DNA from 3 places in the Bacillus sp. AK124 genome. Region 2 is predicted to be linked to each of the others. Evidence: riboswitches for the same ligand, from Rfam matches in the RefSeq annotation. Region 2 holds a riboswitch; each other region holds the start of a gene.
The links. Region 2 has a riboswitch for S-adenosylmethionine ahead of M1E06_RS05610 (MetQ/NlpA family ABC transporter substrate-binding protein). Riboswitches for the same ligand answer to the same signal wherever they lie in the genome.

Region 1 (10,315 bases), 910 kb from region 2:
CCAGGTCTCACCATGCCTCCATACTTTCGGATCGCGAAAGTGGCGGGAGCTGTCTTCCGGCGGCTCTGCGATGACAGGGTTTTCTTTCAGTTTTTCAAAGGTGATACCATCTTTGCTAACTGCTATATTCTGATTTTGATAGAAATCGTCTTTCTCTTCATCTATCATATTATGCCCTGTATAGATTAAAGCAAGGTCGCCGTTATATTCGACTGCGCTTCCTGAGAAGCAGCCGCTCTCATCAAATGCATCGCCAGGGGCTAAAGCGATCGGCAAGTGTTCCCAGTGAATAAGATCCCTGCTCTTCAAATGGCCCCAATGCATCGGCCCCCAATTCTCATCATACGGATGATGTTGATAAAAGACATGATACTCCCCTTTATATTGAATCAGTCCGTTTGGATCATTTATCCAGTTTGCCCGGGGCATCATGTGATAGCCCATTCGGTATCGGTGATTCACTTTTTTTCCGGCTTTCTTCAATGCTTCTTCTGCCTGGTGAATTCTATTCATCTGTGACACCCTTTCTATATATGCTTTCTTTGTAGACTTTGAGCAAATTCAACGTCTTTCTTTGAGTCTAGCAAGGTAAAAATCGAAATAATGGTGAAACAAAGGACCATTGCTCCCATGATAAGATAAGTGTGGCGAAATCCGATGCTGTCGTATAAGCCTCCCGCAAGCGGCGAAAAAATCGACGTGCCTACCTGGGATGCGAATTGAAAGCCGACAAGATAAAGTACGGATGAAAGACGATTATCAAAATTAGTCGCCAAATATTTAAACACCGCAATCAGCATAATCGGCAATTCTAAAGCATGAATGAGTTTCATTGATGAAATTCCGACCGGTCCGCTGACAAGTCCGGAGCCGATAATGCGGAAAGCCATTAACAGCCCCGCTAAAATCAAACTTTTTTTAGGACCAAGCTTATTGACGATGAAAGGCGCAAGAAACATCATGCCCGCTTCAATGAATACTTGGAATGAGTTAAGGTATCCAAATATTTGGTTCCCCAGAGCCGGAGTCGGAAATAAGGAAGCGTAGTAAAGCGGGAACTGCTGGTCATAGACGCCGTATACGCAAGTTACGCCGATCACGTACAACATCAAAAACCAGAAATCTTTTAAGAGAAAAAGCCCTCCCACGTCTTTTAATCCGACCGAGTCTGCCCTTTCCTTTTCATAATCTGTCATCTCAATTTTTACGGAAACAATAATGGCTACCAATATGACTGCTGAAACGGAAGCAACCCAGAAGTTGATATTCGGGTCGATATTGAACAGCTGACCTGCAAAAAATGTCGCCGCAGCCCAGCCGAGGGATCCCCACATCCTTGTTCTTCCATATTCAAAGTGATATTTGCGGCTGACCTTTTCAATAAAGGTTTCAATCGCGCCGATTCCGGCGAGAAAAGCAGTTCCCAAATAAATTCCGCCGACGATAGCCCCGAGAAAGACATTGTATTGCAAAAGCGGTCCGTAGACGAAAATATAAAAGGGACCCGTAAATACGAGAAGCAAACTGATCATAAATAATATGTTTTTCTTCAGACCGAGCTTATCAGAGATAAAACCGTACAAAGGCTGCATGCACAAAGTAAAGATAGCGTTTACAGAAAAGATAATGCCTGTCGCGGACCCGTTCAAATTGATTTCTTGCCCTAACCAAATCGCAAATAAAGAATAGCTGGAAGACCAAGTAAAAAAGAAAAAGAAAAAATAAGCGCTTAGTTTCCAATACAGACTGTTTGAGCTTTTCATTTTCATTTGCTCCTTTAACCCGATTTGGATGTATCTATTTGATGCCTGTCCCTGAACCGCCGAGGCCATCTAAAATGTAGCGTTGGGCTACAATGTAGATGAGAATCAGCGGAATCGTGGAAATCGTCAAGACAGCCATTACCTGGTTCGTATAAACCGGCTCGGTGCTGTTGATGGCTGTAATCGCCACCTGGATCGGAAATTTCGACTTATCCGTCAAAACCATCAGCGGCCAAATATAGTCATTCCAGCTGCCGATAAAAGCCAATGTCCCCACAGTAGCAACAGCCGGTTTCGACATCGGCAGCATCACCCGCCAGAAAATCTGCCATGTGTTGGCTCCGTCAAGCTTGGCCGACTCAATCATCTCCCCCGGGATCGCCATGAAAAAGTTTCGGAACAAATAAATATTGAAAGCCCCGGCAAGCGCCGGCAAAATCACGGCAAGGCGCGTATCAACAAGTCCGAGCTTATGAACAATTGTAAACTGCGAGATTAAAATCGTTTCCATCGGCACGATTAAAAGCGCCAGCAATATGGTAAACAGCACTTTTTTACCTGTGAATTGCAGCTTGGCGAATGCGAAGCCCGCCATTCCGTTGATAATGACAGCTCCCGCTGCCACACACAAACCGTAAAACAGACTGTTACCGATATACATTAGTAAATCAAACCGTGACAGCACTTCCCTGTAGGATTGAAACCATTCCGACGGATGAAAAGACGGGAGAAACGCTTGAATGCTGCTGATATTGTTGTAAATATCGGCTTCCGGTTTCATCGATGAAGCGACCATCCAAATCAGCGGAAATATAAACAGAACCGCCAGCAAAACAAGGCATATATATTCCAGTATCGTTAAAGGCCCGAATTTCCTTCTCATCCGCCTTCATCCTCCTTCACCAGCTTGCGCTGCGCAAGCGTCACCAATCCAATTATCGTGCCAAACAAGAGCGCAATTGAACTTGCATAGCCGACCATCCGATCGGTAAATCCCGTTTGATAAATATAATAGACAACTGTCATCGTTGAATTGACCGGTCCCCCCTGGGTCATGACCATTGGCTGCACGAGGAGCTTAAACGCACTGATCAGCGTTGTAATAAAGATAAAAATCGACGTCGGTTTCAACAAAGGCAATGTAATATAAATAAACCGCTGCCATTTATTCATACCATCCAATTGCGCCGCCTCGTAGACATCTCCGGGAATGTTTTGCAGGCCCGCTAAAAAAATCAGCATCTGAAATCCCGCTCCCTGCCAGACTGAAACGAAAACAATTGTAAAGATCGCCTGATCAGGACTTGTCAAAAACGGCTGTGGCGGTAAACCGACATGCGTCAGTACGTTATTGATCATTCCTTCATTCGGATTCAGCAAGTACAGCCACAAAACGGAGATGACAACAAGCGACATGACGACGGGGCTAAAGTATGCGACTTTGAAAAACGTATTGGCCTTGCGCTTTTTATTCAACAGAAGGGCCAGCCCGAGAGCGGCCCCGATCTGCAACGGAATCACAAGGACAACAAATTTCAATGTGTTGCTCAAACTTTTCAAGAAAATAGGGTCTTTGAACAATTTGATAAAGTTGTCAAAACCGACAAACTTGCGCAGGTCAGGTGTTAACAAATAATAATCTGTAAATGCGTAGTAAACCGCCATAATCGAAGGAATCACGAGAAACACTGACAAAATCAGCAAGGACGGACCTAAAAATGTATAGGCCAGCACATTGTCCCGCCACCCTATTTTATTGGCAGGGGTTTTTTTCAGCAGAAAGGCCGTCCTTGCTTCTTTCAACGGAATTTTATTCATGGCTCCACCTTCTAGTTTGCCTTATCAATGGCTGATTGCATTTCTTTTGCACGCGTATCCAGCACCGATTGAATATCCTGATGCTGATCAAAGAAGCTGATGTCATCGATCGCTTGCTGAAATGCGCGTGTCACCTGTGGATATGCCGGTGTCACCGGTCGTGCATGCCCCGTTTCTTTCAGCTGCTGCAAGAAGACATTCATTTCATCTGAGAATTCCTTTGCCATCACTTTCTCTGATGAATAGCGCACAGGCAGCGCGGCGATCGAACGGCTCAATTCCAGGTTGGATTCCTTGTTTGTCATCCAATCGACCAATTTTGCCGACCATTCCTTGTTTTCAGACGTCTGTGTCATGGCAAACTGCCAGCTTCCTGAAGGGGACACAAGCTTTTTTGTTTTTGGCGAAACAGGATACGGCATCACACCATAATCGACATTAGGGAAATTTGTTTCCATGTCGGTTACCGTCCAGACACCGCTCATTTTCATCGGATATTTTTCCGTTTCAAACGCCTGCTTAACCGGAGTCCGGGTCGTGTAACCCTCCTTCAGCATTGTTTGAATAAATGTCATCGCTGCAGCGGTCGGTTTGTCGTTAAAAACACCCTCCGACTTCTTGCCGTCTTTTGAAAGGACATCACCGCCAGCCGACCAAACAAATGGCAAAAGCGCATAAGTCAGCATTTCGTCTTTTGACTGCAACTGCATATCGATGGCCGGTTTGTCATATTTATTTTTCAGCTTTTTGCAAAGCTCAAGAAATTCGTCCCACGTCCATGGATTCTCAACCGTTGGCAGCGTTTTCAAGTCAACGCCGGCGTCCTTCAGCATTTTTTTGTTATAGTAAATACCGACCGACGATTCGCTGACGCCGATCGCATACAGTTTCCCTTGGTAGGTTCCCTGTTGCTTAATGCTCGGCAATAAATCATCCTGGTCTTTGATATACTCATCCAATGGCGCAATTACACCAGATTTCGCATAAGCCGCCGTATTCGGTCCGTCCAAAGTGATCACATCCGGCAAGGTGTTCGTTGTCAGCGCCGCGTTCACTTTGTCTTCATATCCGCCGCCGTTTCCGCTTCTGGGGATGAAATCAATTTTTGCCTTGACGTTTTCGGAGGCATACTTTTTATTAAAAGCGTCCACCCGCTTTTGATAGACCTTTCCTTCTTCACTATCATCAGATACGTGCACCCACATCGTAAGCGTTTTCCCATCTTGGCTATTTGCACTTTTGCTATTGCTGCAGCCCCACATCGCAAACATCAGTAACAACGAAAAAATTCCGAAGAGCCACCTTTTCATCTTTGTCACTTCCCCCCATTTTTCATAAATCAACAGATAAAAGCGCTTTCAAGTGAATTGTATGTCAACCGGTTTCACATGTCAACCGGTTGACATATTTTTTCCCCAATTATTCATCCCGGTACATTTCTCAGAATCATGGCATTTTCTTGCACATATCAGTCCGATTCTCTAAAATAAGTGCGTGACGAGAATTGTAAGCCATTTCAGTAAACTAGCAGGGGGAAAAGGGAATGAAGCCTAGCATTCACGACGTTGCAAAAAAAGCGGGAGTTTCACCAACAACCGTATCGCGGGTATTAAATAACCGCGGCTATATTAGTGAAAAAACAAAAGAAAAAGTCTATAAAGCGATGGAAGAAATCAATTACTTTCCAAACGATTTGGCCCGCTCTTTATTTCGTAAACGAACTCATTTAATAGGGCTCATCATCCCTAACTCCAGCAACCCGTTTTTCGGCGAACTGGCCTTTCATATTGAGAGCATCTGCGCTGCCATGGGCTACAAACTGCTGCTTTGCAACAGCTTGAACCGCAAAGACAAAGAAGAAAAATACTTGGAAATGCTGATGCGAAATCAAGTGGACGGCGTCATCGCCGTGACCTACAACAGGGGAATCTTAAACTATCATCGGCAAAACCTGCCGATTGTCGCCATCGATCATTACTTATCGGAAACGATTCCCGTCATCGGCTCCAATAACTATGACGGAGGAAGAAAAGCGACAGAACTGTTAATTGCAAAAGGCTGCCGGCACATCATCCATCTCAACGGACCAATTGAGCTGAAAACACCGGCAAATCTTAGACGAAAAGCATATGAAGATGTGATGCGACAACACGGAAGGCAGCCGATTACATATGAGGTTCCCTTTCATCAAAATTACCGGGAAATCATCTCAAAACTGTTTGATGAACAGCCTGCGGCTGACGGCATTTTTGCCAGCGATGACCTCATGGCCGCTACAGTCATCACCGAAGCAAAAAAACGCGGAAAAGACATTCCCGGGCAATTAAAGGTGATCGGCTACGACGGAACGGAAGCCGTTCAGTCCATCCTCCCGGAATTGACAACCATCCAGCAGCCGATTGAACTCATTTCCAAGACGGCCATCGAGATTTTGTCCAAAGCCATTGAAGGCGAATTCGATGATTTACCGCTGGAAACCTATTTGCCCGTACAGCTTTTAGAAGGAGAGACGACTTAAATGAATCGCACAAAAAAAGGAGACATTGACGTCTCCTTTTTCCATACATATCCTGATCTATCCAATTGTTAAAAATATAAAATTTACATTACTAACCTAAAATTTAACTTATTTTTCTAGACAAACGCATCTCCACATGATAAATTTAAAGACAAGTTTTCAAAAAATTCTAATTTTGGTACGGGGGTGCCTTTCATTGAGCGTAAGCCACTTTTTTCCTGAAACTCTAGTTGCTCTTGTAAAAGACATGTTAACCAAAACCGATGGTTCAACAACCAAAGCGATTGAAACGCTGATCGGCGGCAAAGCCGAAATCGAAGTTTTTCAGCAAAATAATATTGATTATGACAAGCTGTCACCTGAAGAAGCGAGGCTGTTTCAACGCGATGATGACATCTTGTTTAGAACTTCCTCTTTGAAAACAGGCGATGATTATTTATCTTATAATTATGTCTATGTTAAAACAAACTTACTGCCGCCCGCCATCAAACAAGATTTGCAGGCAGAAAGGCTTCCCATCGGGAAAATCATTGCAGAACTGGAGTCAAGGCGTGAAATTTTCAGTACGGGCGACTGCCTGGGAAAACATTTCACACAACTTGTACCTGTTTCAGCAGACCGGACATATGCTTTTAAAAAATATCAGATTATCAGCGGCCGGCAGTGCATGTTCTATGTCTGCGAGCTATTCGATTTAGAAAAAATCTGCGAACGGACTGCGGGCTGAATCATGCCCGTCAGCTGCCACTTCATGAAAAGGCTTCCATAACCTCCCCATTCCTTCTTCCCTCAAAACAAAAACCCCTGCGAAACAGGGGCTGTTATTTATTGATACACCGTTTTCGGCACGGCAACGACCGGATTTCCGGCAGCATAAGGAGCGACATCGTATTGCTGGAAGACGATCGCAATGCCGTCTTTTGTGTAATAAAAAGCCGTGTTTTTACCAAGGACGATGTCTTTCTTCTTCACATCCGGGAAGAAAATGTCGCTGTGTTTTTGAATATAGTCGTAAATGTATGTTTTTGTCTTATCCATTTTCGATTTTGTATTTAAGATATCTGATAAATACACCCGCTTTTTAGAGGCAAGGTCATAGTTGAAAGAGCGGACTGCCGTATTTCCGTGCGCTCCGCCGGAGTAGACGTAATTACTTGTCAGAATGCTTAGCTTTTGGCCGGTCCGGTATTTCACTTCAAAGGACGTTTGATAATCTGTTTGGTATCCGTGCTGTTGGCCGTCTTTCTTGTTTTTTACATAATCTTTGTAGGACTGCTCAATATAACGTTTAAAATCTTTGTTGATCCTATTTTGGAGAGATTTGCTGCTTACATTTGCAACCTGCGGGTATTTCAAAGCCTTAATGTTTTTGTAAGTATGGCTCGTGACCGTCGGCTTTTTTTCATTTGCCGCGTGTGCAGAAGGAAGTGCGGCCGCACCGTACAGCGCAAAAAACAATACCCCTGTCATCAGCATACCTAACGCTTTAAACACTGTTTTTTTGTTCATAAGAACCCTCCTTAATCTGTCATTGTTTATCATACCCATTTTGAAATCGGGTACACATGATAGACCGGTGAACTCGCGAGAAAGTTTCTATTTTCGGAGATAAAAATTGAAAAATATTCTAATTCACCCTGTTCGTTCAGCACCTTGTTGACCATTTGAACGACTGTCTTGACAAAAAATTCACACGCTGATTCGATACGCCCTCCGGTTTAACCGCAGAAGAAGAAAATGAAAAACCAAATAGTTTTTTTAAACCCATTGACATTTTTATAAAAAGTATTAATATTAAAACTATTAAAAAATTGCATAAAAAGGTTTTCCTTATCAAGAGTGGTGGAGGGACTGGCCCTGTGAAACCCGGCAACCGCTGTCTATGACAGAATGGTGCTAAATCCTTAAGAGCATGTACGTGCTCTTGAAGATAAGGAGGAGATTGAATATATCAAGCTCTTCCTTATCGGGAAGAGCTTTTTTATGTCTATAAAGAAAGAGGGATGAAGCATGACACAATCAACCGATGTACTGAAGCAAACGCCTGGGAAAAAAATCGGACCGTACAGAGCTGATCAGGTGGGGAGTCTTTTAAGGTCTGCGCCCGTAAAAAAAGCGCGTATTCAAAAAGCGAACGGTGAAATTAGCGCTGAACAACTGCGCGAAGTCGAAAACGAAGAGATCAAGCGCATTGTCGAAAAGCAAAAAGAAATTGGCCTTAAAGCCGTTACTGACGGGGAATTCCGCAGGTCATGGTGGCATTTCGATTTTCTTGAAGGGCTTGACGGCGTAGAAGGATATACAGCGGATAAGGGCATTCAATTTCATAATGTTGAAACGAAGCCGCGCGGAATCAAAGTAACAAGCAAAGTCGATTTTACAAACCATCCGATGCTGGAAGATTATAAATTTCTTCATGATATTGCGGGCACACATACGCCGAAAATGACGATTCCGAGCCCGAATATGCTGTTTTTCAGAGGAAAACTTGGAGAAAGCCCGTACGAGGATCTGGATGAGTTCCATCACGATGTCGCGCAGGCTTACAAAAAAGCGATCCGCGCATTTTACGATGCCGGCTGCCGCTATTTGCAACTGGATGACACGGCCTGGTCGGTATTTTTCTCAGACAAAGGACATGAGCAGATCAAAGCCTTCGGCCGCCAGCCTGATGAACTGCGCCAGTCCTTCGCCAACACGATTAATGAAGCAGTTGAAGGACGCCCGGACGATTTGACGGTCACCATGCACATCTGCCGCGGCAACTTCCAGTCAACATGGGTGGCGGAAGGCGGCTACGATGCGGCTGCAGAAACGATTTTCGACGGACTCAATTTAGACGGACTTTTCCTTGAATTTGATGACGAGCGCTCCGGCGGCTTCGAACCGCTTCGCTATGTCAAACGGAAAGACTTGCAGATCGTCCTCGGTCTGATCACGTCCAAATTCGGAGAGCTTGAAAACCCGGATGATATTAAGCGGCGCATCGACGAAGCAGCTCGCTTCGTCGACCTGAACCAATTGTGCCTAAGCCCGCAGTGCGGCTTTGCCTCCACAGAAGAAGGCAACCTCCTGACGGAAGAGCAGCAATGGGAAAAACTGCGCCATGTCGTCGAGATCGCAGAAGACGTATGGAAATAACACCTCATATTTGAGACATGCCTCCTGACGGCATGTCTCTTTTTTTTGCCCCTCTATACAATTTAAAATTCCTTCTTGATTTGTTCATAGTTTGATCATATTTGGCTTCTATAATGCTCTTTAGTGAGGTGATCGAACAATGATTAAGAAAAGGAAAATCGATATATTCCTGGTCTTCATTCTTGTATTATCTGCAGCTTTAAACTTGTACGGCATCTGGAATAGTGACACAGACAACGCCTACTATACGGCGGCCGTTGAAAGTATGACCCAAAGTTTTCATAACTTTTTTTACGCATCATTTGATCCAGCAGGCTTTGTAACAGTTGATAAACCGCCGGTTGCACTCTGGATTCAGACACTTTTTGCACTTGTGTTCGGCGTGCACGGCTGGAGCGTCGTTCTTCCTGAAGCGATTGCCGAAGTGATTTCCGTAGCACTGTTGTACTTTATTGTAAAACCTACTTTTGGCAAAACGGCGGCCAGAATTTCAGCTCTTATTATGGCGTGTACGCCGATTGCCGTTGCGGTCAGCCATACAAACAACGTCGACAGCATTCTCACCCTTTGTTTGATGATTGCAACCTGGATGTTGTTTAAAGCAGTCCGGAAAGGAAAAATCGGCTGGCTGCTCGGCGCATTCTGTATGGTCGGCGTCGGCTTTAACGTCAAAATGCTGCAAGCATACATGGTATTACCGGCATTCCTGCTGTTTTACATGATTGCAGCAAAAACGACGATTCGCAAAAAAATTGTGTCTCTTATCACAGCCTTGATCGTTCTGGCAGGCGTTTCCGTTTCCTGGGCGGTAGTCGTCGATAGTCAGCCGGAGAGTTCGCGCCCTTATATTGGAAGCAGCCAGACCAACTCTGTCCTTGAGCTGGCGTTTGGCTACAACGGCATCCAGCGTCTCACAGGCCAAAACGGTGCTGGCGGGGGCGGAACCCCCTCATCTGATCAAAATCAAAAGAACCAGCAGCAGGAAATGCCGCAGCAGCAAAGCGGCGATACCGAAAACAACTCAGACTCGACAAATGGACAAATGGCTCCGCCGAGCGGGGGCGAGATGCCTTCA
Region 2 (10,315 bases):
GATCAACAGAGGTCTTCTGGGTGTTTATTTATCAGACGATAAGGTCGCGGGTCAAAAGGAAATCGGCCGGCTGGCGAAGCGCCTTATTAAAGCGAGCGGAAAAACTTCCTACTTCTTCTATATCAACGGAAGGGCCTACCGCAAAATTCAAAAAATGCCGTGGATGAAAAGTTCATAAAGGAAAGCTCAAATCATTTGCTGATTTGAGCTTTTTTTTCAATGGCGATAATAAACGGAGGATCATTCCGCTGGTTTAGGTATTGATAACAGAGGACGCGCGCTTTATCCTGGTCAAGATTTGAGCAAAATTCGAGAAGGTCTTCCTTCTCTCTTTTTCCTTCTGGATGGCCGTGATAGACGACAAGCACGATTAGCCCTTCGTCTTTCAAGATGTGCAGCAGCTGTTCGATGCTCGAAATGGTGGACACGCTTCTTGTTGTCACTGCTTTGTCTCCGCCCGGCAAATATCCGAGATTGAAGACGGCTGCCGATACATGGCCGATCGCTTCAGGCGGAAGCGATTCAATCAGCTGATCGTGGCTTTTTTGAATCAGAGTGACGTTGCCGCGGTGCTTTTCTCCAAGCCTTTCCGCAGTATGGATCAGCGCCTCTTCCTGGATATCAAAGGCATAGACATGTCCGTTTTCACCGACAAGTTCTGCTAAAAAATACGTATCATGTCCGTTTCCCATTGTCGCATCAATGACGATGTCTCCTTCGCCTGCGGCTGTTTTCAGCAGTTCTTTCGCATACGGGAGGATCTTTTTGAGCTTCATGTGGCGATGCCTTCTTTCTCTTTGTTGAACCATTTCCCCTGATAGCTGCCGCGCCTTTCCAGTTCTCCATTGATGGCATTTAAGACTTCCCATTTATTGACGCTCCACATCGGTCCGACCATCAATTCGATCGGTCCGTCACCCGTAATCCGGTGAATGATCATTTCCGGCGGAAGAATTTCAAGCTGATCGCAAACAAGCTGGACATAATCATCTTGCGAAAGGAACGTTAATTTTCCTTTTTCATACTGCTTCACCATTGGCGTTCCCTTTAACAGGTGAAGCAGATGGATTTTAATCCCCTGCACATCCAAATCGGCGACCGCTTTTGCGGTTTCCATCATCATGCCGCGGTCTTCGAGAGGCAGCCCGTTAATGATGTGAGAGCAGACGCGGATACCGTGTTTCCTCAGCTTGTTCACGCCTTCTACATAGCAGTCGAAATCATGTGCGCGGTTGATCAAATCAGCCGTCCGTTCATGAACGGTTTGAAGGCCGAGTTCCACCCAGAGGTATGTTCGTTCATGAAGCTCGGCAAGATATTCGACAACATCGTCAGGAAGACAGTCCGGCCGGGTTGCGATTGAAAGGCCGACTACGCCGTCGAGGCCGAGGACCGTTTCGTATTTTTCGCGAAGAACGCTGACAGGAGCGTGCGTATTCGTAAATGCTTGAAAGTACGCCATGTATTTGCCGTCTTTCCATTTTTCATGCATTCTGTCGCGGACTTCATTAAATTGGGTCAGCAGATCGTCGGCTCGGTTTCCCGCAAAGTCTCCGCTCCCTGCGGCGCTGCAAAATGTGCATCCGCCGTGTGCGACCGTGCCGTCGCGATTCGGGCAGTCAAAGCCTCCGTCAAGGGCGACTTTAAACACTTTATGACCGAAATGATTTCGTAAATGATAATTCCATGTATGATATCGTTTTTCACTGTTCGTATATGGAAAAGGGTTGTTCTGATGCAAACAAAAGGACCTCCTTTTAGTATTACGCATCCTAAAATTGTAGCAAATAAACACGATAAGAACAAACCGATTCCCAATTATTTTCTTCAATGATCACGGCTGTGATGGCCAAACTAATCACGATGGATTTTTCCATTAAGGAGGGGTTTTCTTTGGCTACAAGACAATCCGTCGGAGAGCACATCCAAAGAAGCGAAGATGCTTATGATTATGCTTTATCTCAATTTGAAACTGCAAGCAGGCAGGAACATTACAATGAGACAGAGTACAGCGATGCGCAGCTGATGCTTGAAAACGCGGTCAATGAATTAAACAAGCTTTCGCTGTTTGCCAATGAGCAACAAAGGGAGGAAATTCACCGCAAAAGGCTTCAGCTGCAAACCCTTCAAAACAATATGATTCTGCAGAGATCGTATGAAAGATGAACCCTTTTTGAAAGGGTTCATTTTTTTGAAAAAAGTGATTGACAAAAAAGGACGATGTATTTAATGTATTAGGTGTACTATATCGAGTAATACAATTAACACACACATGTAAAGGAGCAACTCTCATGAGTGATAAACATAAAAAAATAACGCCGATGGTGGTCGTGGCGTTTATCATTGCCTGTTCGTTCTTGTTTGTTCTTGCGAAGCTGGGCTTTATAATTCAAGAAAATTTGGGATACGTGTTTTTTTAAAAGTGAATGACCTGAGATTGAACGAGAAAGAAGGGAGATAGATGATTCAAATCGATCCGAGAAGCTCTACCCCGATCTATGAGCAGATTATCCAGCAGATGAAAGAGCTTTGCTTAAAAGGGATAATCAAGCCTGGAGATAAACTTCCTTCTGTCAGAGAGCTTGCAACCATTATCATTGCAAACCCGAATACTGTCAGCAAAGCCTATAAAGAACTTGAACGGGAAGGAATAATTGAAACGTTGAGGGGGAGAGGAACGTATATTTCAGAAAACGCGAAAGTTACGCTTGATGAAGGGAAGATTGCGATGATTAAAGAGCAGTTAAAGCAGCTGATCATCGATGCGCATTACGCTGGGATCGACACTAAAAAGCTGCAGGAGTGGATGGCGGAAATCGACGAAGAAGTGAGAGGAGGGGAAGTGAATGATTGAGCTCAAATCTGTATCAAAAACGATTGACGGAAAACAAATACTCAAAAACATCTCCTTTAAGCTTGAGGAAGGAGAGATTTTCGGACTGCTCGGCAGAAACGGCTCAGGGAAAACAACGCTTCTCCGCCTGATTCAGCAAATCCTGCTGCCTGATGAGGGAGATATCTACTTCGGCAGCGTCAAGGTGAAGGACCATCCGCTCGTCAAGCGCAATATCGTCTATATGCCCGTTCAAAACACCTATTTCGAAAAATACAATTACAAACAGCTCGTCAATATTTTGCGAAACATTTATCCTGACTTTGATGTTACATACGCTAATGAATTAATGAACCGCTACGATATTCCTGAAACAAAAAAGTACAGGGAATTGTCTACAGGATTGAAAAAGCAAATGTCGCTGATCTTGTCATTTGCGATCCGGCCGGCGGTCATCCTGCTCGATGAACCGACAGACGGCATTGATGCCGTCACAAGACAAGATGTTCTCCAGCTGATGGTCGATGAAGTGGCTGAAAACAACACGACGATTCTCATCACATCCCACCGGCTTGAGGATATTGAAAGAATGTGCAACCGAATCGGTTTTCTCGAAGACAATACATTGTCGAACATCATGGATCTTGATGAACTGAAAGGCGATTTTATTAAAATCCAAATGGCATTTGAAGAAGATGTCAATTTGAAAATCAGAGAAAGGGAAATCCCTGTTTTGGATCACACCGGCGTCTTTTATACGGTGTTGATTCCGAAAGAAGACGATGTGAGCAAACAATTTCTTAAAAGTTTGTCTCCGAAAGTTTGGAACGAGCTTCCGGTCAGTCTTGAGGAAGTATTCATCGCGAAGTATGGAGGTAAGCGAAGATGGTAGACCGCGGACTTTTATATAAAGAGTGGAAACAGCATTTCTGGATTTTTTTAGTTGTGTTTGCAGCGGTGATGCTGAGTGAACCGCTTACGCTTTTGAATGATTATTTCCAGTACCAAGGATGCCTTGCAGAACTGAAAAAATTTCCCGATATGGAGTGTGTTTTATATAAAGATTATGAGATAGGCGGGGCTATGAGAATGTTCTGGGTTGGAGGAGTCGCGCTTGCACTCAGCCAGATCGGGTTTGAACGTAGCAGAGGAACGCTTGATTTCACACTCGGCCTCCCTTATAGGCGCGGCATCATTTTCAATACGAAATATGTCTTCGGCCTTTCAATTCTTTTAACAGCTCAGCTATTATCTTACTTATTATCTTACGCTTTGATTATTTTGTATAAGGTTGATGTCATTCATTTTCATGAGTATTTTATCGGGTCGGTCATTTTCTGCTTTATGGTCTACTCGCTTGTCATGGCGGCGGGCGCGATGACCGGCAATCCGCTGGCCCAGCTGGTCGTTGCATTTTCAACGTCGATCCTGCCGTATTTGCTGATCGGGCTTCCGTTGGCCAACCTTCGAATCATTCGGAGTTTCTTTGGAGGTCACTCTGCTTTCTTTTATGGTGAAACAGAACTATTGGATTATATAACGCCGATCATGTACCTCAACCATTTCGGCATTCAATACGGCAGCCTGGCCTTTACGCTTATTCCGCTCGCCATGGGGATTTTGTTTTATATGATCGGCTACTTCTGCTTTATCAGACAGCAGATTGAACGGAACGGACATTTTTTCCTTTGGGGAAAAATGGACCGGCCGATCCAAATTCTCGTGATTTTATTCGGCATCGGGGGATTCGGGACAGCCTCTGGCTCAAGCCTGTCCAGCTATATCTTCGGTATGTTGATCGGTTCGGCAGTCGGGTTTTTAATCAGTTACTTCTTGATTTTTAAAAAAATAAAACAGCTGTAACCCATAATGGAGAGGAGATTTACAAATGATCAGTGTAGAGCATATTCACCACTCGTTTAAAGTCGGCAAAAAGGGGAGGGAAAATGAAATTAAAGTGTTAAAGGATGTCTCGCTTACCGTCGAAAAAGGCGAAATCGCCTGCATTGTCGGACGGAGCGGTTCCGGAAAATCGACGCTGTTGAACTTGATTTCCGGCTATATCGCCCCGACAGAAGGTAAGATCGTCATTGACGGCACGAATGTCACGAATTACGGCGAAAAAGAATGGGCGGCATTCAGGCTTGAACATTTCGGCTTCATCTTTCAAAGTTTTCAGCTGATTCCGAGCCTGACGACTTTCGAAAATATCGAGCTGCCTCTGACTTTAAAAGGTGTTCATCCGTCTGAGCGGAAGCAACGCGTCAATGAGATGCTTCACCGCGTCGGCCTTGAAAACCACGCCGGCCACTATCCGAATGAGCTTTCAGGCGGACAGCAGCAGCGCGTCAGCATCGCCCGCGCTTTGATTTTGAATCCGTCAATCATTTTAGCCGACGAACCGACAGGAAGCCTGGACTCCGAAACAGAACAGGAAATTCTCGAATTCATTCGGCAGCTGAACAGGGAACGCGGGATTACATTTGTCATCATCACGCACGATGACGAAGTGGCATCGATCGCCAATACGAAATTTCAGTTATCTGACGGCGTGTTAGAGAAAGGGGAAGAGACTGTTGAAGTTTAAGGATCAGTTGAAGTTTATTAGAAGAAATATGAAGAAAAACCGCCTGCGTGTATTCATGACCATTCTCGCAACAACGGTGGCCTGCGCATTCTTAATCGTGCTCGCATCGGTCGGGTTCGGCCTGCAAAAATCGCTGACTGAACAGCTGATGAAAGAGCAAATCGTGACTGAGATAAATGTTGTCGGAAAAGAAGGGCAAAGCGATCAGAAAGTTCAAAAGAAAGACTTGAAAGAATTCGAAAATCGCAAAGATGTGTCCGCGATTATCGAGCGCACGCAGGTGTTCGCACCTGCTGAAGCAAAGTTGGGCAACAGGACAAACAATCAAATGTCGAATATCACGATTACTGACATGGCCGCTGAACAAAAAGCCAATATCAAACTCGATCGCGGCCGCGTAGCGAAAACACCGAATGAAATCGTCGTCGGCTACCATTTCGGGAAGAATCTCTGGACGAAAAAAGAAGCCCAAGATTATGAAAAGCAGATGGAAAATAATGCTGAGGAAGTAAAAGAACCAAAAGGATACGCAGAAGATATTCTCGGCAAAACAATTGAATTAAAGATCTCAAAAATGGATGAAAAAACAGGAGAAGAAGGGAAAGCGAAAACATATGATCTGAAAGTTGTCGGAGTTACGAAAAAACCTTCTTATGAATGGGCAAGCGATTCAACAGTCTATGTCAGCAACGACATGCAAAAAGACATCACCGGATTTCTGAAGGCGGACAAAGACAGCGGCACGATCGAAAAAAAGCTTTCGGTTTACGCGGATAACTTTGAACATGTCGGACAGCTGACAACAGATTTGGAGGATGAAGGCTACTACGTCGATTCAATAACGAAAAAACTCGAAAGCATTAATCTTTTTTTCATGGCTTTTAAAATCGGTCTGATCTTCGTCGGAGTCATTGCCGTCTTGATTTCAGCGATCGGCATTTTCAACACGATGACAATGGCGGTTACAGAGCGGACGCAGGAGATCGGCATTATGAAAGCGATCGGGGCAAGCCCGAACGTGATCAGGAAAATGTTTCTGCTGGAAAGCGCCTATATCGGTATCTTAGGATCTGTTTTAGGTGTTATCATTTCATACGGTGTCAGCTTTTTAGTGAACAAGATTATACCACCTATTTTATCATCGGTTTCAGAAGGAGGAGCGAGTGCGGCAGACTTCAGCATCACCTTCTCGTACATTCCGGTCAGTCTTGTCCTTATCGCGACCTTGATCAGTGCAGGCGTCGCCATTCTTTCAGGCCTGAACCCGGCCATTAAAGCGACAAGAACGAACGTGCTGACAGCATTAAGAAGAGAGCTTTAAGAAAAAAGCCGGCGGTATGCCGGCTTTTTTAACGTTTCGGAGGTCTGTACCCCGCATCACGCGCCTCCTGTTCTGTGCAGAACCAGCGGGCGACGTTTTTCGTGCGGTCATAATATGTACTTCCTGGTGTATGATAAATATGGTTGACGCTTCCTTTGATTTTGCACTCCTGTTTGCTTTCACCGCTGTTTTTCTTAGGGGAGGGCGCGCTGTGTGACGTTCCGGCCTGAGCGGTGGCGTTCTTTTCTTTTACAGTGGCTTCGGTACTGCCGCTTTTTTCTTCAGCCTTAGCCAGTTTTTCTGACAGCGATTTTGTTTTTTTCGTAAGCGAGTCTTTTTCTTTTGTCAGTTTTTCGTTTTCTTTTTTTAATGTGTCATTCTCCGTTTTGGCTGCCTTCAGTTTTTCGTTTGCTTGATTGAGCTGCTGCTTTAATGCGGTTTGCTCCTTTTGTACAGCGCTGTGTTCAGTTTTCAGTTCCTGAAGCTCGGTTGTCAGGTCCTCTGTTTTTGTCTCATCGACGGCATATGTTTCCTCACTGTAATAAGGCGCAGAGATGATCAGGAGGAGAAGTCCGCCTGCAAAACAAGGATAAAAGAGTTTTCTGGAAAACCTTTTGCCTGGAGAAAAGATTCTTCTGATCAAATGAAATACAAGGTAGCAGATGGAAAAAATAAAGGATAAAAACCCGATCAGCATGATAGATTCCATGATTCGTCTCCTTTCGTGTTTGATAACTATATTTTAGCTTAAAAAGAAAAAAATGTTTATACCAAAAAACTTCTTGCAAATCTAAATATTCAAACGTAAAATAAAGAAATCATTTAAAAAACTGAATATGCAGCTTATAAAGAGAGATGGAGGGACTGGCCCGGCGAAATCTCAGCAACCTGCAGCAGAGCAAGGTGCTAAATCCAGCAGAATGTCAGGCGCATTCTGAAAGATAAGTTGAACAACTCTTTCAGGCGCTGAAAGAGTTTTTTTTATTTTGGAGGAGGAGATGTACATGAACAAGATATTAAAATGGACTTCCGTGCTGGGACTGGCCTTGAGCATGGCGCTTCTGACCGCATGCGGAAACAATGCCGAAAGCGATGGTAAAACGATCAAAATAGGCGCTACTGCAGGACCGTATTACGATATGGTCAAAAAAGCGATTCAGCCTGAACTTGAGAAAAAAGGCTACAAAGTTGAAGTGGTCGAATTCACCGACTATGTACAGCCGAACACGGCGTTAAGCGAAGGCGAACTCGACGCCAATTTGTTTCAACATGAGGTTTTTATGAAATCATACAATCAAGAAAACAATAAACATCTTGCTGCACTCATTTCTGTGCCGACCGCTCCGATGGGTCTCTATTCTGCCAAATATAACGACTTGAACGATGTCAAAAACGGGGCGGAAGTGGCTGTTCCAAACGATCCGGCCAATGCCGCCAGGGCATTTTTAACGCTCCAGGATCAGGGGCTGATTCGGCTGAAAAGCGATGTCGACACATTGAAAGCCTCTGTGCAGGATATTGCGGAAAATCCGAAAAAGCTGACATTTAAACAGCTTGAATCTGCCAATCTTCCAAGAGCGGTCGATGACCTGGATATCGCGGCTGTCCCGGGTAATTTCGCTCTCTCCGCTAATATGAAGTTGCAGGACGCGCTGGCGCTTGAGAACATGCCTGACCGCTACCGCAATCAAGTGGTAGTGGATGAAAAAAACAAAGACAAGCCATTCGCCAAAGATCTCAAAGAAGCGGTAAAATCCAAAGCTTTCGAAGATGCGATCGATCGGGAATTCGCCGGTTTCGGAAAGCCAAAATGGATGACGCAATCATAAAAAAATTCCCCCTTTAAAAAGGGGGTTTTTTATGTTGAAAATCGAAATCGTGTCAATTGAAAAAAATGGGCAAAACGAATAGAATCTAGAGGGAATGCTAAAGAGAAAGAAGGAAACGCTATGCCGCGCACATTATGGCTATTGGTCATCGGAATGTTTATCAATGTCACAGGGGCATCTTTTTTATGGCCGCTGAATACCATCTATATCCATCAGCATTTGGGAAAGTCGCTGACAGCGGCCGGATTTGTGCTGATGCTGAACTCAGGGGCAAATGTGCTGGGCAACCTGTTCGGGGGATATCTATTCGATAAAATCGGCGGATTTAAAACCGTCGTACTTGGAATTGTGATCACGTTTGCGAGCCTTTCAGGCCTCGTCTTTTTTCACGAGTGGTTCCAATACATTCTTTTCTTAACACTGGCCGGTTTTGGATCAGGGATCGTGTTTCCGGCATGCTATGCAATGGCCGGCTCGGTTTGGCCGGAAGGCGGCAGAAAGCCGTTCAATGCTGTATACGTGGCGCAAAATGCAGGGGTGGCAGTTGGTTCAGCGCTCGGCGGAATTGTCGCGTCTTTTTCATTTACGTATGTTTTTCTGGCGAATGCAATGCTGTATGCCGTCTTTTTCATGATTGCGATTTTCGGATTTAGACGCATTCGGTCTGAAAAAGCCATGCAGTCTTCTGTTTTGGATCATGCCGATTCAGTCAGCGGGAAATCTAGATTCTCCGCGCTTTTGGTTATATGTACGGGCTACCTGCTCGGCTGGGTCGCTTATTCGCAATGGTCCTCGACCATCGCTTCACACACCCAGGAGCTGGGGATATCTCTTGGGCAGTACAGCGTACTTTGGACAGTGAACGGGGCGCTCATTGTTTTCGGTCAGCCGCTGATCGGTTTTTTTGTGAAACGGTTTGCCGAATCGCTGAAAAACCAAATCGTGATCGGATTTGTCATTTTTATGATGGCATACGGAATTTTGTTTGGCGCTGAACGGTTTCCGGCGTTTCTTGCCGCGATGGTTGTGCTGACCATTGGCGAAATGCTTGTATGGCCGGCTGTGCCGACAATCGCCAACCGTCTCGCTCCGAGGGGAAAAGAAGGGTTTTATCAAGGGTTTGTCAACAGTATGGCGACCGGCGGAAGAATGATCGGGCCGCTTTTTGGCGGAATGCTGGTTGATTATTTCAATATGCAGCTTTTGCTCGCGGTTTTGCTCGTATTGCTGCTGTTCGCAATAGGAACGGCGTTTTTATACGACAGGAAGGAAAAGCAGCTCTCCGCTCAATCAGATGCATAAGTGGTATAGAAAAAATAGGTAATTGTAATTATATGAAAATGAATCGAAGGAATCAAGATTATCAACCAAATCTTCACATATAATGGAAGAAACAAGCTTTTTTTCTTCTCAGACAGAACACATTTTCTGTATGGTAGTATCGAATATCATCGCAAGGGGTCTAGGGGGGCTGCTCGATGGCCTGAAGTCGCTTGACTAAACTAAGGGCTTTAGGAAGGTGATGAAGATGCTGCATCAAGTTTTGGTTGCTTGTTTGATTGGAGGGATTATGGGGGTTCTCGGGCACGTTAAAAAAAGAGGGCGCCTCGAGAAACCGAGAACAACGAAACGATTCATTTACCTTGGATTTTTTGAAGATATTCTTGTCGGAATGGTTGCTTCTATTTTGCTTGTTTTATCTGCGGAACCTGATTCTGGAATTCAGCTTGTCGTGTTATCGATCA
Region 3 (10,315 bases), 240 kb from region 2:
GCTGACAGCATATCGGCGATTGATCAGGCGATGAAATGGGGGTTCGGCTGGTCGGAAGGGCCGTTTGAAATGTGGGACAGCATCGGTGTGAAAAACGCGGTGCAAAAGCTTGAAGCAGAGGGCTGGAAAGTCGCGGACTGGGTGAAGGAAATGCTCGCAAAAGGACATGAGACCTTCTACCTTAAGGAAAACGGAAAGACGTTCTGCTACTGTTTTGAAAGCGGCGAATACAGGGCGCTTCAAGAAAACAAAAAAACGATCCATTTGTCGTCACTCAAAGAAACAAAAGGCGTTATCAAGAAAAACAGCGGGGCAAGTTTGATCGATTTAGGCGACGATGTCGCCCTGCTCGAATTTCATTCGAAAAGCAATGCAATCGGACTCGACATCATCCAAATGCTGAAATTCGCTCTAGAGGAAGTAGACGCCAATTATAAAGGACTTGTGATCGGCAACCAGGGCAAAAATTTCTGCGTCGGAGCCAATCTTGCGATGATGCTGATGGAAGCCCAAGACGACAACTATATGGAAATTGACATGATCATCCGTCAGTTCCAGGAGACGATGATGAAAGTGAAATACAGTACCAAGCCGGTCGTCGCCGCTCCGTTCGGGATGACGCTTGGCGGGGGGACTGAGCTTTGCCTGCCTGCAGCCCGTGTTCAAGCTTCAAGTGAATCATACATGGGCCTTGTTGAAACAGGCGTCGGTCTGATTCCGGGCGGCGGAGGCAATAAAGAGCTTTATTTAAACTACTTGAAGGGGCTGCCTGAAGGCGTTAAACCGGATATCCAGGAGGCCGCCATCAAGACGTTTGAGACAATTGCCCTTGCAAAAACGTCGACTTCGGCTCAAGAAGCGAAAGAGCTGAACATCTTAACCGCAGAGGATCAAATCAGCATCAACCAGGATCACTTGTTATACGATGCTAAAAAACTCGTCCTGACGCTTTCCGAAAGCGGCTACCGTCCGCCGGTTAAAAAGAAAGTTCCAGTGACGGGCGAAACCGGCTATGCGGCGCTCCTGCTCGGTGCGGAATCGTTAAAGCTGTCCGGCGCCATCTCTGAACACGACATGAAGATAGCGAAAAAGCTGGCGTTTGTCATCGCGGGCGGGAGGGTTCCATTCGGCGCTGAAGTAACGGAAGAATACTTGCTCAATTTGGAAAGAGAAGCTTTCCTGAGCCTTGTGAGCGAACCGAAAACGCAGGCGAGAATGCAGCATATGCTTGTAAAAGGCAAACCTTTGCGTAATTAAGGAGGGAAAATAATGAAAGAGGCAGTTATTGTATCGGGGGCGAGAACCCCGATCGGAAAAGCAAAAAAAGGCTCATTGAGGACTGTCCGTCCCGATGATTTAGGCGCATATGCCGTGAGAGAGACGCTGAAAAGAGCTGGCGGTTATGAAGGGAATATCGATGATTTAATCATCGGCTGCGCTACGCCGGAAGCCGAACAAGGGTTGAATATGGCGCGCAATATCGGCGCGCTTGCCGGGCTGCCGCACACAGTTCCGGCCGTTACGATCAACAGATATTGTTCTTCAGGACTTCAATCGATCGCTTACGGGGCCGAAAAAATCATGCTTGGAGCTGCCGACACGGTCATTGCCGGCGGCGCTGAATCGATGAGCATCGTGCCGATGATGGGGCATATCGTCAGACCGAACGCGGCCCTCGCGGAAACAGCTCCTGAATATTATATGGGGATGGGCCATACGGCTGAACAGGTTGCCGTTAAATACGGCGTTTCCAGGGAGGATCAGGATGCATTTGCCGTCAGCAGCCATCAAAAAGCCGCCAAAGCGGTCGCGGAAGGAAAGTTCGAAGATGAAATCGTCCCGGTGGACGTCACCGTCAGAGAAGTGGATGAACATCACAAGCTGAAGGAGCGGACGTTTACTTTCTCCGCCGATGAAGGTGTGCGCCCGGGGACAACTAAAGACGTTCTGTCAACGTTAAAACCGGCGTTTTCGGCGGACGGTTCTGTTACGGCAGGGAATTCCTCGCAGACGAGCGACGGGGCGGCTGCAGTGATGATCATGGACAGAGAAAAAGCGGATGCGCTCGGGTTAAAGCCTCTGGCAAGGTTCCGTTCGTTCGCAGTCGGCGGCGTTCCGCCGGAGGTGATGGGCATCGGTCCTGTTGAAGCTGTCCCAAGGGCGCTGAAGATGGCGGGACTTGAGCTCTCGGATATCGGTTTATTCGAATTAAATGAGGCGTTTGCATCGCAAGCGATCCAGGTTATCAGGTCGCTTGGAATCGATGAAGAGAAAGTCAATGTCAACGGCGGAGCGATTGCGCTCGGACATCCGCTCGGCTGCACGGGAACAAAGCTGACGCTGACATTGATCCACGAAATGCGGCGGAGAAGCGAGCAATTCGGCGTTGTGACGATGTGCATCGGCGGAGGCATGGGAGCAGCAGGGGTATTCGAATTAGTTTAATCACAAGGGGGATGGAACAATGGAACAAACAAAAGATCATATGAAAAAAGGCGGAGCCTTTCTGATCGAAGAGGTGACGGCTGATCAGTTGTTTACACCGGAAGATTTCACAGATGAACATAAAATGATCGCCAAAACGACTGAAGATTATATTCTCGGAGATGTTTCGCCATACATCGACGAAATTGAAGAGCACAATTTCGATCACTCTGTCAGGCTCCTGAAAAAAGCTGGAGAACTCGGGCTTCTCGGTGCTGACGTTCCTGAAGAGTATGGCGGACTCGGGCTCGATAAAATCAGCTCGGCGCTGATTACCGAAAAATTCTCAAGAGCGGGAAGCTTTTCGTTATCGTACGGGGCGCACGTCGGGATCGGCACGCTTCCGATCGTATTTTTCGGAACCGAGGAGCAAAAGAAAAAGTATCTGCCGTCCCTTGCAACAGGGGAAAAATTTGCAGCCTATGCCTTAACAGAGCCTGGCTCCGGATCTGATGCATTAGGGGCAAAAACAACGGCCGTTTTGAATGAGGCGGGAACCCACTATATATTAAACGGTGAAAAGCAATGGATTACAAACTCAGCTTTTGCCGATGTTTTCATCGTCTACGCGAAAATAGACGGCGAACATTTTTCGGCCTTCATTGTGGAAAAAGATTACGAAGGTGTTTCCACAGGGCCTGAAGAGAAAAAAATGGGCATCAAAGGCTCTTCGACCCGTACGCTCATCTTAGACCAGGTTCAAGTTCCGAAAGAAAACCTTTTAGGCGAACCGGGAAAAGGGCATGTCATCGCCTTCAATATTTTAAATATCGGCCGCTATAAGCTCGCTGTCGGGACAATCGGCGCTTCCAAACGGGTCATCGAGCTGTCCGCTTCATACGCCAATCAGCGCCAGCAATTTAAGACGCCGATTTCAAAGTTCAGCTTAATCGGGGAAAAAATCGCCACTATGTCAGCCAGACTTTATGCGATGGAAAGCTCTGTTTATCGTACGGTCGGGCTGTTTGAAGACAAAATGGGCACCTTGAGCGAAGAAGAGCAAAAAGACGGGCGCCAGGTCGCGAAATCGATCGCTGAATATGCAATCGAATGCTCCCTTAACAAAGTATTTGGATCTGAAACGCTTGATTATATCGTTGATGAAGGCGTCCAAATCCACGGCGGCTACGGATTCATGCAGGAATACGAAGTGGAGCGGGCTTACCGCGATTCACGGATCAACCGGATTTTTGAAGGCACAAATGAAATCAACCGTCTCATCGTCCCGGGCACATACTTGAAAAAAGCGATGAAAGGCGAGCTTCCTCTGTTTGAGAAAGCGAAGGCGCTTCAGGAAGAACTGATGATGCTCATGCCTGAAGAACCAGGTGACGGCGTTTTGGAACAGGAAAAGTATCTGCTGAGAAACGCCAAAAAAATCGCGCTCATGATCGCGGGACTCGCCGCGCAAAAATATGGAAAAGCGCTCGACCAGGAGCAGGAAATCCTCGTGAATATCGCCGACATTGTCAGCCAGGTCTACGCCATGGAAGCAGCTATTTTGCGTACAGAAAAAGCCATCAAGGCAACCGGGGAAGACAAAAACGCCCAGAAAATTCTTTATACGCAGATTTTTGCACAAGTTGCCTTTCAGGAAATTGAAAGCCATGCCAAGGAATCGCTCATTGCGATGGAATCAGGTGATTCGCTGCGGATGATGCTGTCTGCGCTCCGCAAATTGACGCGCTTTATGCCTGTCAATGTCATTGAGAAAAAGCGCCAGGCAGCCAAGGGAGTCTTTGAAGCTGAGAAATATATCGTTTAAACGAAAAGCCCTGCTTAGGCAGGGTTTTTAGCTGTTATAGAATGGAGCACGGTTTTAGGTTTTTCATTCGATCTGTGTTAAAATTACCTCGATTAAATGAGAGGGGTGTGTATGTATGGCTTTGGATTTTTACTGGTATCCGAAATGCGGGACATGCCGCAAAGCGAAAAAATGGCTTGAAGACCATGGCAAAGAAATCAATGGGATACATATCGCAGAAGAGCCGCCAAGCAAGGAAAAACTGAAAGAGCTCTACGAGAAAAGCGGGCTTGAATTGAAGAAGTTTTTCAACACGAGCGGACAAAAATACCGTGAACTCGGCTTAAAAGACAAGCTGCAAAACATGTCTGAAGATGAGCAGCTGGAACTGCTGGCTTCGGACGGTATGCTGATCAAACGTCCGATTGCGACAGACGGCAGTAAAGTAACGGTCGGTTTTAAAGAAGATCAGTTTAAGACATACTGGTTATAACCCATCAAAATATGATATCTTCAATGTAGGATCGATTAAAACACTTTATGGAGGGGTTAGCATGAGCACACCGAAAGAGTTGCGTTATTCAGAAGAACACGAATGGGTGAAAACAGAAGGAGATAAAGTCAGAATCGGCATTACAGACTTCGCCCAATCCGAACTTGGAGACATCGTATTTGTCGAGCTTCCTGAAGTGGGAGACGAAATCAAAGCGGACGAGCCTTTTGGCAGCGTTGAATCCGTAAAGACCGTTTCTGAGCTGTATGCCCCGATCAACGGAAAAGTGGTCGAAGTGAACGAAGATCTGGAAGACAGCCCTGAATTCGTCAACGAGTCTCCGTATGAAAAGGCTTGGATGATTATCGTCGAGCCGTCCGATGCTTCTGAAATCGAAAATCTGATGACAGCCGAGCAATATGAGGACATGATAAAAGAAGACTAAGGATTATTCAGGATAGCCATGTGTCGTTTGGATACTCTATATCAAGAGGGGGTGTCCAAATTGACGCTGAAAAAAGAACGTATTGATATTACAGAACATGTGGAAAGCCGATTAAAAAACGGCGGAATGCAGCTGTACCATGAGAATGAGCTGATCGGCCGAATGACCGGAAAGGATCAATACGAGTTGAAATCTGGATATTCATTCCAAGATGAGAGATTTTACAAAACGGCGGATACCGTAAGCGGTCCGGATGCTAAATATGTAGACTGTGATGACCACCAAGGCTGGTGTTAATCAAGTCAGGCGGTGAATATTCACTGCCTTTTTTTACAAGTAAATCTTTAAAGGTGATCCATATGCCGGAAAATGAAAAAGTCATGATCGTCGAAGGGAAATCAGATAAGCAAAAAGTGAAGCATGTCATCGAAGAGCCCGTGGATATCATTTGCACAAACGGAACGATCAGCCAGGCAAAACTCGATGAATTCGCCGAAACGCTGTTTGATAAAGACGTTTATATCCTGGTGGATTCCGATGAATCAGGGGAAAAGCTCCGCCGGCAGCTGACGAGGGAGCTCCCCCAAGCTTCGCATCTATACATCGATAGGGTATACAAAGAAGTCGCTTCCGCCCCGAGTCAGCATGTTGCAGAAGTATTAATTCGTTCAAACATCCGGGTACATACAAAATATTTATTATAAAATGTATTGAGGTGCGGTTCAACAGATGCAAGAACTCCAAGAAAAAGAGCTAAAACGGCTTGAACATGAGACCTGTCTTCTATATGTATACACGCCGTTCTGCGGAACGTGTCAGCTGGCCGGAAGAATGCTGGAAGTCGTTGATGAAATGATAAAGGACATTCCTTTTTATAAAAACAATCTCAATTATTCCCCGGCATTTGCCAAGCAGCAGGAAATAGAAAGCGTTCCATGCTTTATCCTTTACAAAAACGGGGAAGTCGTCAAAAAAGAATACGCTTTTCACTCCGTTTCCTACTTATACGATACGATTAAACAAAATGTTGTGGATTAAGGGCGGTTTTGACATATTTCTCGGGAAATAACCAGCAAAAACTTGTCGAGCAATTCCTAAAGGAACTCCTGCGGCAGACAGAGAATCTGTAAGTATGACCAATTTACAGGAGGTTATACAGTTGGAGAAAATGGGATTGATAGAAAGAGAGGACAAGGCTCTTTTTTTAAAACCTCTATTATCGACAACGGCTTTGCTGATTACGTTTCAAGGCGAGAAAGAAGCTTTTACGTTAGCGATCAACGAAAAAGGAGAAATGGAAAAATCTTCTCTTGCAGAGAAAGCTCATTTGACCTTTTTTGGAGAGCAAAGCGAGATTATTGACCTTCTTCACGGCGATATTTCATTGCAGCATCTCGTACAGCGCGGCACTGTTCAAGTAAAAGGCTCATTCAGAGCTTTATTGAAGCTTGAAGCGATTTTATGGCTGACGGACGGCTTTTTTAAAAACAGCGATCTTTATTCAGAGACATTTTAAAAATTTGAAAAATCGGCACATTCCGTGTATAAGTCGGACAGAGACGAGCGTTTACGTTCGTCTCTTTTCGCCGTAGGCCGATTGTCTTACGAAAAATAGTTGACAACTATTTTTTCGCATGATATCCTACTTTAAGAATTCCGATCATAATAATCAAAAAATAAATATATGATTCTCTTATCCAGAGAGGTGGAGGGAAGTGCCCTATGAAACCCGGCAACCATCAACACGTGTTGAAATGGTGCCAATTCACACGAAGCGTTATGCTTTGAAAGATGAGAGAAAGGCCCAGACTATTCAAAAGCCTTTCTGCTCATGTGTGCAGAAAGGCTTTTTTCATTGTTTGATCAGGGATTTAGACAACTATGAGAATTGAGCAAGAAAGCAGGTGATGGCTTTTGATAAATCTTCAAAATGTTTCAAAGATTTATCGGTCAAAGCATGGAGATGTCAATGCTGTCCAGGATGTCACCCTTACGATTAAAAAAGGTGAAATCTTCGGAATTATTGGATATAGCGGAGCTGGAAAAAGCTCCTTGATCCGTCTTTTGAACGGACTTGAACAGCCGACTTCAGGCACGGTTGAAGTAGCCGGCAGAACAATCAGTGAGATCAAAGGGAAGAAGCTGAGGAATGCAAGGCAGGAAATCAGCATGATTTTCCAGCACTTCAACCTATTGTGGTCAAGAACGGTCCGCGACAATATTGCGTTTCCGCTGGAGATCGCCGGTGTCAGCAAAGCAAAACGTCTGAAAAGAGTCGCTGAACTGATAAAGCTTGTCGGACTTGAAGGCAAGGAAAATGCCTACCCTTCACAGCTTAGCGGAGGCCAAAAGCAGCGCGTCGGCATCGCTCGGGCGCTCGCAAACAATCCGAAAGTTCTCTTATGCGATGAAGCGACATCAGCGCTTGATCCGCAGACGACTGACTCGATCCTGGGTCTTCTGTCCGATATCAATGAAAGGCTCGGACTGACCATTGTCCTGATTACTCATGAAATGCATGTTATCAGGAAAATCTGCCACAGAGTGGCCGTCATGGAAAACGGAAAGGTCGTGGAAGAAGGCGATGTGCTGAACGTATTCCTCAAGCCGCAGGAAGAAATGACAAAGCGCTTTGTTCAGCAGGTAACAGAACCGGTGGAAACACAGGAAACGCTGAAGCATTTCCTCGAAGAAACGACATCCGGGCGGACGATCAAGCTCACCTTCGTCGGTGAAGCGGCCGAATCGCCGCTGATCACACAGATCATTCGGAAGTTCGATGTTGAAGTCAACATCCTTCAAGGCAAAATCTCGCAAACTCAGGACGGCGCATACGGTTCATTGTTCATTCATGTCGACGGATATGAAAACGAGGTCAATGATGTGGTCGATTTCATCAAGAGCCGTCAAGTAGAAGCAGAGGTGATCACGAATGTTTGAAAAACTGTTTCCAAACGTAGATATGGAGCAGCTGTGGGAAGCTACGTATGAAACGATATATATGACAGGAATTTCCCTATTGTTTGCTTTTATCATCGGAGTGATTCTCGGTATGCTGCTGTATCTGACTTCAAAAGGAAACATTTGGCAGAATCGGGTCGTGAACGGTGTAATCTCGGCAATCGTCAATGTGTTCAGGTCTATTCCTTTTATTATATTGATTATTTTGCTGCTTGGTTTCACAAAGTTTTTAATGAACACGATCTTGGGGCCGAACGCCGCACTTCCGGCTTTGATTATCGCATCCGCTCCGTTCTATGCCCGCCTGGTTGAAATCGCTTTGCGCGAAGTTGATAAGGGCGTGATTGAAGCGGCAAAATCGATGGGAGCCAAAACATCGACGATCATATTTAAAGTGCTCCTGCCCGAATCGATGCCGGCCTTGATCTCTGGCATTACGGTTACGGCGATTGCACTGATCGGTTCGACGGCGATGGCCGGAGCAATCGGTTCAGGCGGACTCGGGAACCTTGCCTATGTAAACGGTTTTCAGATGAACAATCCCGATATTATACTCATCGCCACTATTTTCATCTTAGCTATTGTGTTTATCATCCAGTTTATCGGGGATTTTATAACAAATAAATTAGACAAACGTTAGGGAGGACATCAACATGAAAAAAGGTTTATTAACAGCTTTATTCATCATTTTTGCAGGCGTTTTAGCCGCTTGCGGATCTTCCAGCAGCGAAGGGGATAAAGACAGCAAAGTCATCACAGTCGGAGCGACGCCGACGCCTCACGCTGAAATCCTTGAAGAAGCAAAGCCGCTTTTGAAAGAAAAAGGCTATGAGCTTAAAATCAAAAATTTCACGGACTACAAACTGATCAACAAAGCGCTTGCAACGAAAGATCTCGATGCGAACTATTTCCAGCACGTCCCGTATCTTGAACAGGAAATGAAAGAAAATAAAGATTATGATCTTGTTAACGTCGGCGCGGTACACCTTGAGCCATTCGGCATTTACTCTAAAAAGTATAAATCTTTAAAAGACCTTCCTGACGGTGCAAAAATTATTATGAGCAACAACGCGGCTGAACAGGGCCGCATGCTTGCAATGCTTGAAAATGCCGGACTGATCAAGCTGAAATCAGGCATTGAAAAAGTGGATGCGACAGTAAAAGACATTGCAGAAAATAAGAAAAACCTCAAAATCAAAAATGATGTGGCGCCTGAAATGACAGCAAAAGCATACGAAGCCAATGAAGCTGACGCAGTGTTCATCAATGTGAACTACGCGATCCAAAACAAGCTGAATCCGAAAACTGATTCAATCGAACTTGAGTCTCCAAAAGACAATCCTTACGCTAACATCATCGCCGTCCGAAAAGGCGACGAAGATTCTGACAAAGTGAAAGCTCTGATGGACGTATTGCGCTCTGATGACATCAAAAAGTTCATCGACAAAAAATATGAAGGCTCTGTCATTTCTGTTTCTGAGTAAATGAAAGAACACCCCGGTTTCGAAGAAAACCGGGGTTTTTTCGCGTATTTTTTGAAAAGAGGCTCATAATAAAAAAAGACTACCAACTGAAAATGGAGGAACAAAACGTGAATCAGCATGAATCAGAAAGCATTATCGAATCTGCACTGCATGAATATAAAGCAGGGATCGGCATCTTTTCCGAAAAAATGCCCGGAATTGCCGCCAAATACAACGAATTTACCGAGGAATGCTTTAAAAAAGGCGCGCTCAGCGAAAAGGATAAGCAGCTGATCGCACTGGGCATCAGTGTGAATACTCAGGATGAATATTGCATTATTTATCATATCAAGGGCTGCCTGGATTGCGGAGCGTCGGAGGAAGAAATTCTTGAAGCAGTCGGCGTAACTGCGGCATTTGGCGGAGGCGCGGCCATGAGCCAAGCTGTCACACTCGTTCTGCAGGCGATGGAAGAATTCCAGCAAATGAAGCATTGATTTTTCGTCCGTGAAAGCATATTGAAAGCACACACATTTTTGCAGAGTTTGTATATAACTGGTACTATGTAAGAAAATCTCTGAAAGGATGATTCATTATTTGTTCAAGCCAAGATCAGCTTGACCTTGAATTCACGGCCGAAATGGAAAAAGCGATGCACAAGTCGCATGGAATGGGGTACGAAGAGTACAGCAGAAGCCATGTGAACCGGCTTGAAGTTGAGAAAA

Region 1: another riboswitch for S-adenosylmethionine. It lies ahead of M1E06_RS00905 (5-methyltetrahydropteroyltriglutamate--homocysteine S-methyltransferase); the one in region 2 lies ahead of M1E06_RS05610 (MetQ/NlpA family ABC transporter substrate-binding protein).
Region 3: another riboswitch for S-adenosylmethionine. It lies ahead of metN (methionine ABC transporter ATP-binding protein MetN); the one in region 2 lies ahead of M1E06_RS05610 (MetQ/NlpA family ABC transporter substrate-binding protein).

The regions. Positions count from the first base shown of each region.
Region 1 covers NZ_CP096378.1:190,475-200,789, reverse strand. Annotated here, with positions in the region: gene M1E06_RS00945 (glycoside hydrolase family 32 protein) at 1-513, opposite strand, end outside; gene M1E06_RS00940 (MFS transporter) at 528-1,763, opposite strand; gene M1E06_RS00935 (carbohydrate ABC transporter permease) at 1,798-2,646, opposite strand; gene M1E06_RS00930 (carbohydrate ABC transporter permease) at 2,643-3,581, opposite strand; gene M1E06_RS00925 (ABC transporter substrate-binding protein) at 3,593-4,891, opposite strand; gene M1E06_RS00920 (LacI family DNA-binding transcriptional regulator) at 5,125-6,099, shown strand; gene M1E06_RS00915 (chorismate--pyruvate lyase family protein) at 6,296-6,826, shown strand; gene M1E06_RS00910 (DUF3298 and DUF4163 domain-containing protein) at 6,925-7,608, opposite strand; SAM riboswitch class I at 7,927-8,036, shown strand; gene M1E06_RS00905 (5-methyltetrahydropteroyltriglutamate--homocysteine S-methyltransferase) at 8,110-9,240, shown strand; gene M1E06_RS00900 (glycosyltransferase family 39 protein) at 9,380-10,315, shown strand, end outside.
Region 2 covers NZ_CP096378.1:1,104,476-1,114,790, forward strand. Annotated here, with positions in the region: gene M1E06_RS05555 (tetraprenyl-beta-curcumene synthase family protein) at 1-178, shown strand, start outside; gene M1E06_RS05560 (tRNA (mnm(5)s(2)U34)-methyltransferase) at 192-776, opposite strand; gene M1E06_RS05565 (TIGR01212 family radical SAM protein) at 773-1,741, opposite strand; gene M1E06_RS05570 (YtzC family protein) at 1,894-2,166, shown strand; gene M1E06_RS05575 (hypothetical protein) at 2,292-2,420, shown strand; gene M1E06_RS05580 (GntR family transcriptional regulator) at 2,462-2,854, shown strand; gene M1E06_RS05585 (ATP-binding cassette domain-containing protein) at 2,847-3,725, shown strand; gene M1E06_RS05590 (ABC transporter permease) at 3,719-4,696, shown strand; gene M1E06_RS05595 (ABC transporter ATP-binding protein) at 4,722-5,420, shown strand; gene M1E06_RS05600 (ABC transporter permease) at 5,410-6,741, shown strand; gene M1E06_RS05605 (sunset domain-containing protein) at 6,770-7,450, opposite strand; SAM riboswitch class I at 7,582-7,689, shown strand; gene M1E06_RS05610 (MetQ/NlpA family ABC transporter substrate-binding protein) at 7,746-8,570, shown strand; gene M1E06_RS05615 (MDR family MFS transporter) at 8,691-9,872, shown strand; gene M1E06_RS05620 (DUF4257 domain-containing protein) at 10,093-10,315, shown strand, end outside.
Region 3 covers NZ_CP096378.1:867,390-877,704, forward strand. Annotated here, with positions in the region: gene M1E06_RS04215 (3-hydroxyacyl-CoA dehydrogenase/enoyl-CoA hydratase family protein) at 1-1,257, shown strand, start outside; gene M1E06_RS04220 (acetyl-CoA C-acetyltransferase) at 1,270-2,445, shown strand; gene M1E06_RS04225 (acyl-CoA dehydrogenase family protein) at 2,465-4,249, shown strand; gene M1E06_RS04230 (arsenate reductase family protein) at 4,365-4,721, shown strand; gene gcvH (glycine cleavage system protein GcvH) at 4,783-5,166, shown strand; gene M1E06_RS04240 (YusG family protein) at 5,227-5,463, shown strand; gene M1E06_RS04245 (toprim domain-containing protein) at 5,526-5,870, shown strand; gene M1E06_RS04250 (thioredoxin family protein) at 5,896-6,204, shown strand; gene M1E06_RS04255 (SCP2 sterol-binding domain-containing protein) at 6,326-6,682, shown strand; SAM riboswitch class I at 6,857-6,964, shown strand; gene metN (methionine ABC transporter ATP-binding protein MetN) at 7,081-8,106, shown strand; gene M1E06_RS04265 (methionine ABC transporter permease) at 8,099-8,767, shown strand; gene metQ (methionine ABC transporter substrate-binding lipoprotein MetQ) at 8,781-9,611, shown strand; gene M1E06_RS04275 (carboxymuconolactone decarboxylase family protein) at 9,704-10,087, shown strand; gene M1E06_RS04280 (hypothetical protein) at 10,231-10,315, shown strand, end outside.